2 regions of the Streptomyces sp. NBC_01241 genome follow, and region 1 is predicted to be linked to the other one. Evidence: predicted binding sites of a transcription regulator. Region 1 holds the regulator's gene; the other holds the start of a gene.
The links. Region 1 encodes HspR, which represses chaperone genes until heat shock. Its sites were predicted from a motif close to TTGAGNNNNNNNNNCTCAA; they were not measured.

Region 1 (3,413 bases):
GGGTGGGCAAATGGTCGTAAATGAAACAAACGCGACACATCATCACCCCGTCAGCGCTCTATGCGCCGAGGGAGCACGGCTGTACGCCAGCGCGCTGAGCGTGGGCAAGATAATGCGCACCGAGGTGGCGGCGGCTCCCTGCCTGCTGGAGTTCGCGCTGCTCCACCCCGACCCCGACGACGACACCTGGCTCCGGCCGGCGCCGCCGTCCGCCGCACTGACTCAGCTGCTGCACCCGATAGAGCGTGAGATCCAGGACCGTCGACGCCTCACGGTCGAACTGACGGATGCGTTCGAACCCTTCATGGCCATCAGCGCCCAGGCGCCGCCGACCACTCATGCGATCACGGTGCTCGAAGGCATCGACCGAATCAATGCGTCCATCGAACTCGCCCTGACCGAGTGCAGGTCGGAAGTTCTCACCATCCAGCCCGGCGGCGGGCGCAGCGAGGACGCACTCAACATCGCGATGGAACGCGGGAACGTCCTCACGCAGCGCGGCGTCGGCATGCGCACCCTCTACCAGCACACGGCCCGGCACAGCCATGGAACCCTCACCTACGCGGCACGCATGGCAGAGGGGAAGGTAGAGATCCGCACCCTCGAAGAGCTCATAGAACGGCTCATGATTTTCGATCACACCGTCGCTTTCATCCCCGCCACGGACGATCGGAGAGTGGCGCTGGAACTGAGACACCCAGGCATTGTGGAGTACCTCGTCAGCGTCTTCGAGCAGTTCTGGCAGCGTGCAGTCCCCCTGCAGGAGCAGATCCCGTACGACCCGACACTCGAAGGCATCTCCGGGGTGCGGCACTCCATCGCGAAACTCCTCGTCGAAGGTCACGTCGACGAGGCCATCGCTCGCCGCCTCGGCATGAACGTACGGACATGCCGCGCCCATATCGCCAAGCTCAGCGTCGCTCTCGGGAGCAACAGCCGGGCGCAGCTCGGCTACCTGATAGCCCGATCAGGAATCCTGGAACAGGGACCGCCCTAATCGGACCACGAACCAAGGCGCACCAAGTCGGACCAAAGGGGACCGCCACCGCAATACAGGCGAGAACGACCGCGGCCCCCGACGCCGGAGAGGTTCATCACCGGGTACGACGAGCCCCTCCTGCCGCCTACGCTTTCACCGCTGCCCTCTTGTCGCATTGCCAGAAGTGGGGGCATAGATGGACAGAGACGAGGACGAACTCACCACTCCCACAGAGACGGCGCATCGTGCGAGGCGGCCCCAAGCTCTACGCCGAGGCACTGAGCACCGGACGGATCGCGCGGGCCGCGCTGGAACCCGCTCCCTGCCTCACCGAGATGGCACTGCTTCACCCCGATCCGCAGGACAGCGCCTGGATGCTTCCCGTACGGCCCTCGTCCGGCCCGGCCCGGCGCCCGCGTCCCGCAGCGCCTCGCGCGTCTCGATGGACCGGATGGACTCGACGGACTCGATCGACTCGATGAACGAAGGAAAAAGGCCCGTCACCCGTGAAGCACACGGGTGACGGGCCTTGTCCGTCGTGCGGATACGCCTGACCCGCTCAGTCCTTCGGCCGCTTCGGCCGCCAGACCACCAACGCGCTGGTCTGCTGCACGTCCTGGTACGGCACCAGATCGCGCCGGTACGAGGCATGCACCTGGGCCTCGCGCTGCTGCATCGCCGCCGCCGCGCCGTCCACCGCCGCCGAGAGTTCGGCGACGCGCTGCTGGAGGGCCGCGACCTGGTTCTCCAGCTCGATGATGCGCTTGATGCCGGCGAGGTTGATGCCCTCGTCCTGCGACAGCTGCTGCACGGTGCGCAGCAGCTCGATGTCGCGGGCCGAGTAGCGCCTGCCGCGCCCGGCCGTGCGGTCGGGCGAGACCAGGCCGAGGCGGTCGTACTGGCGCAGCGTCTGCGGATGCAGGCCCGAGAGCTGGGCCGCGATCGAGATCACGTACACCGGTGTTTCATCGGTCAGTTCGTACGGATTACGTCGTCGGCCGTCCACCTCAAGCTCCCTTCGCTGCCTGGAAGAGTTCTGCCCGCGGGTCACGGCCCGCAGTCGCCTTCCGGTAGGCCTCCAGTGCTTCCCTGGCCTCGGTGCTCAGGTCCCTGGGCACGGTCACCTCGACGGTGACCAGCAGATCGCCCCGGGTGCCGTCCTTGCGTACGGCGCCCTTGCCCCGGGCGCGCATCGTACGCCCGTTGGGGGTGCCGGCCGGCAGTTTCAGGGTGACCGGCGGGCCGCCGAGCGTGGGCACCTTCACCTCGCCGCCGAGCGCCGCCTCCGTGAAGTCGACGGGCACGGTGACGGTGAGATTGTCGCCCTTGCGGCCGAAGACCGGGTGGGCGTCGACATGGACCACGACGTACAGATCGCCGGCCGGTCCACCGCGCTCGCCCGGACCGCCCTTGCCGCGCAGCCGGATCCGCTGACCGTCCGAGACGCCCGCCGGAATCCTGACCTGCATGGTCCGGGAGGACTTCGCCCGTCCACTGCCCTTGCAGACATCGCAGGGGTCCTGGGCGATGAGACCCCGGCCCTTGCAGTCCACGCAGGGGTCGGTGAGCGAGAAGCCGCCGCCGGTGCCGCGCGACACCTGCCCGGTGCCGAGACAGGTCGTGCAGACCCTGGGGGTGCCGTTCTTGTCACCGGTGCCGGAACACGCCTTGCAGGGCGCCTGGCTGGACATCCGCAGCGGGACCGTGGCCCCCTCGACCGCCTCGGTGAAGCTGAGCGTCACCTCGGACTCGATGTCCTGGCCGCGGCGCGGCTGCACCCGCGTCCCCGTACCGCCCCGGTTGAACAGGCCGCCGAAGACATCGCCCAGACCGCCGCCGCCGAAACCGCCGGCTCCGCCGCCCTGGCCCCCGCCCTGGGCGCCTCCGAAGAGGTCGCCCAGGTCGAAGTTGAAGTTGCCTCCCGCGCCCGGGGGGCCGGCCCGGAAGCCGCCGTTGCCGAAGAGGGCGCGCGCCTCGTCGTACTCCTTGCGCTTCTTGCTGTCGCCGAGGATGTCGTTCGCCTCGGAGATCTCCTTGAAGCGCTCCTCCGCCTTGTCGTCGCCCTTGTTGGCGTCCGGGTGGAACTCGCGGGCGAGCTTCCGGTACGCCTTCTTGATCTCGGCGTCGGTGGCGTCCTTGGGGACGCCGAGGACCTTGTAGTAGTCCTTCTCGACGAAGTCCTTCGTGCTCATCGACGTCCCTCCTTCCGGACGATCGGCCATGCGACCGGCCCGTTGGCCGGTCGCACGGCCGGGCGGTGGGCCGCGAGGTGGTCAGACGGGATGTCAGACCTCCTCGGTGCCACCGCTCTCCTCGTCGGTTGCCTTCTCTTCCTTGGCCGCGGCCGGTGTCGCACCCGGCTGGGGTTCGGCCACCGCCACCCGCGCGGGGCGGATGGTGCGCTCGCCGATCCGATACCCCGGCTGCAGGATCG
Region 2 (3,413 bases), 1.8 Mb from region 1:
GACGTCGCGCACCTCGGCGACACCCCGTTGCTTGTCCTGGCCGCCAGCGCCCTGTGGGTAGTCGGCGGGCTCGGCTCCCCGTACGTCTTCGGTTTCGCTCTCGTGCTGACCGCGCTGGAACGCCGCATCGGCGGATGGCGCACCGCCGGGGTGTTCCTGCTCGGCCATGTCGTGGCGACGCTCGCCACGGAGATCCCGGTCGGGCTGTCGGTGGTGGCCGGTCATCTGCCGGAGTCCTCGCTGCACCGGCTCGACTACGGCATCAGCTTCGGACTGATGGCGAGCGTGGGTGCGCTCGCCGGGCTGCTCACGCCGTGGCTGCGGGTGCTGGTGCTCGGCGGGGTCGGCGCGATGCTGCTGCGTGATCTGTTGGAGCTCAGCAGCCCCCTCACCGAGTGGGGGCATCCCCTGGCGCTGGTGCTCGGCGTGGCCTGCTGGCCACTGCTGCGCAGGGCCGGTGCGGGCCGGGGCCCGGTGACCGGGGGTGCGGAGGTCAGGGGCGTGGGGCCTTCTCGCCGTGCACCGCGAGGTACTCGGCCGCCAGCCAGGGAGCCAGGTCGTCGATGAGCATCGCGAGAACGGCCGGGTCGGCGGACGGGACACGGCCCGTGCGCGCGGCCGTCCGCATCTGTTCGACCCGCTCCGGGTGGTCCGGGTAGTAGCCGGCGAACACCTCGGCGGACTCGGCCAGGTCGCTGGTCCAGCTGCCCCACCGCGGCATGACCAGCGTGAAGCCCGACCGGACGATGCGCCGGGCGGCGCCCCGGCTGAGGTTTCGGCGTTCGGCGTCCGTGGTGGCCTCGGCGGCCCGTCGCCGCCACCGGGGGAGCGAGAGATGGAGGTCCCCGTTGGTCTCGCGGGCGAGCAGCGGGGTGGGGCGGTAGTGCGGCAGCCGCGCGTCGAGGTCCTCGCCCAGCAGCGGGGTGCAGAGACAGGCGAGGAAGAAGCCGAGGTCGTTGCGTTCGAGTTCGCTCGTGACGGTCTCGGCGGCGACCAGGAGGACGCCGACGCCGTCGATCTGGTCGAACGACCCGTCCAGCTCGGCCTCGACGGCCCGGGCCGCCGCCAGGACGACCTCGGTGGGTTCGGCGCGCAGGGCGAGCAGCACGTCCAGGTCGGAGACGCCGGGAACGGCCGTGCCGCGCGGAATGCTGCCGTAGATGTACGCGCTGTGCAGCCTTGCGCCGCCGAACGTCTCGGCGATCCGGGCGCGGGCCGCGTCCACCACGGGGGCGAACACCGCCGGCATCCGGGTCAGCGAGCCTTCCCGCCGGATCGTCCCGTCCGGATTCAGCCCCCGGCCGCCACTGTCGCCGCCGTCTCCGCTGCCGTCATTCATGCGGTCACTCTGCATTGCTGCGTGCGCACAGCGTTCAGCTGATCGCTCACAGCGAACACGCTCCAGGGAACAATGAGCGGCTCACAAGCATTGAGTCTGCATAGCTCAACTTGACTGCCGAAGGGGAGATCATGGCTACCGAGTCCAATGCGGTCACTCCGCTCGCCCTGCCCGTGCTGCCGCTCGACGACGAGGTCGTGCTGCCCGGGATGGTGGTGCCTCTGGACCTGTCCGACACCGATGTACGCGCTGCCGTGGAGGCCGCACAGGCGGCGGCCCGCGAGGGCGGCGGCAAGCCCGAGGTGCTGCTTGTGCCACGGGTCGACGGTACGTACACCGGCACCGGTGTCATCGGCACCGTCGAGCAGGTCGGACGGCTCTCGGACGGGGATCCGGGCGCGCTCATCCGCGGCCGTGGCCGGGTGCGGATCGGGGCCGGGACCAGCGGTCCGGGCGGGGCGCTCTGGGTGGAGGGGACGCGGGTCGACGAGGCCGTCCCCGATCCACTCCCCGGGGCCGCCGCCGAGCTGGTCAAGGAGTACAAGGCGCTCGCCACCAGCTGGCTGAAGAAGCGCGGCGCCTGGCAGGTCGTGGACCGGGTCCAGCAGATCGAGGACATCTCCGCGCTCGCCGACAATTCCGGTTACTCACCCTTCCTCACCACCGCCCAGAAGGTGCAGCTCCTGGAGACCGTCGACGCGGTCGCCCGGCTGAAGCTCGCCATCCAGTGGCTCGGTGAACACCTCGCCGAGCAGGACGTCGCCGAGTCCATCGCCAAGGACGTCCAGGAGGGCGTCGACAAGCAGCAGCGCGAATTCCTGCTGCGGCGCCAGCTCGACGCCGTACGCAAGGAGCTCGCCGAACTCAACGGGGACCCGGAGGACGAGTCCGACGACTACCGGGCGCGCGTCGAGGCCGCCGGCCTTCCCGAGCACGTCCGCGAGGCCGCGCTCAAAGAGGTCGACAAGCTGGAGCGTTCCTCCGACCAGAGTCCCGAGGGCTCCTGGATCAGGACCTGGCTCGACACCGTCCTCGAACTGCCGTGGACGGAGCGGACCGAGGACGCGTACGACATCCGCGGCGCCCAGCGGATCCTCGACGCCGAGCACGCGGGCCTGCAGGACGTGAAGGAGCGGATCACCGAGTACCTGGCGGTGCGCAAGCGGCGTGCCGACCGCGGCCTGGGCGTCGTCGGCGGGCGGCGCGGCGGTGCCGTGCTCGCGCTGGTGGGGCCGCCGGGCGTGGGCAAGACCTCGCTCGGTGAATCCGTCGCGCACGCCATGGGCCGCAAGTTCGTCCGCGTCGCGCTCGGCGGGGTACGGGACGAGGCGGAGATCCGCGGCCACCGGCGTACGTACGTCGGCGCCCTGCCGGGACGTATCGTCCGGGCCATCAAGGAGGCCGGTTCGATGAACCCGGTCGTCCTGCTCGACGAGATCGACAAGGTCGGCTCCGACTTCCGGGGCGACCCGGCGGCCGCCCTGCTCGAAGTCCTCGACCCGGCGCAGAACCACACCTTCCGCGACCATTACCTGGAGGTCGAACTCGACCTCAGCGACGTCGTCTTCCTGGCCACGGCCAATGTGCTCGAAGCCATCCCGGAAGCGCTGCTCGACCGGATGGAACTGGTCAGGCTCGACGGCTACACCGAGGACGAGAAGGTCGTCATCGCCCGTGACCACCTGCTTCCGCGCCAGCTGGAGCGGGCCGGTCTGGCGAAGGACGAGGTGACGCTCGACGAGTCCGCGCTGCGCAGGCTGGCCGGCGAGTACACCCGCGAGGCGGGCGTACGGAACCTGGAGCGGGCCGTCGCCCGGCTGCTCCGCAAGGTCGCGGCCCAGCACGAACTGGATGAGCGGGAGCTGCCGTTCACGGTCACCGAGGCGGATCTACGCGGTCTGATCGGACGGCCGCACCACGTCCCCGAGTCCGCCCAGGACCCGGCCGAGCGCCGTACCGCGGTGCCGGGCGTGGCCACCGGACTCGCGGTGACCGGCGCGGGCGGTGACGTGCTGTTCGTGGAGGCGTCGCTGGCCGACCCGGAGACCGGGGGGTCCGGACTGACCCTCACCGG

Region 2: the regulator HspR is predicted to act here: its motif matches at 1,430-1,448, upstream of lon (endopeptidase La).

What each region holds. Positions count from the first base shown of each region.
Region 1 is NZ_CP108494.1:4,037,349-4,040,761, forward strand. Features, by position in the region: gene OG306_RS17875 (helix-turn-helix transcriptional regulator) at 1-997, shown strand, start outside; gene OG306_RS17880 (heat shock protein transcriptional repressor HspR) at 1,539-1,985, opposite strand; gene dnaJ (molecular chaperone DnaJ) at 1,987-3,171, opposite strand; gene grpE (nucleotide exchange factor GrpE) at 3,265-3,413, opposite strand, start outside.
Region 2 is NZ_CP108494.1:5,815,217-5,818,629, forward strand. Features, by position in the region: gene OG306_RS26205 (rhomboid-like protein) at 1-567, shown strand, start outside; gene OG306_RS26210 (nucleotidyltransferase) at 494-1,339, opposite strand; gene lon (endopeptidase La) at 1,471-3,413, shown strand, end outside.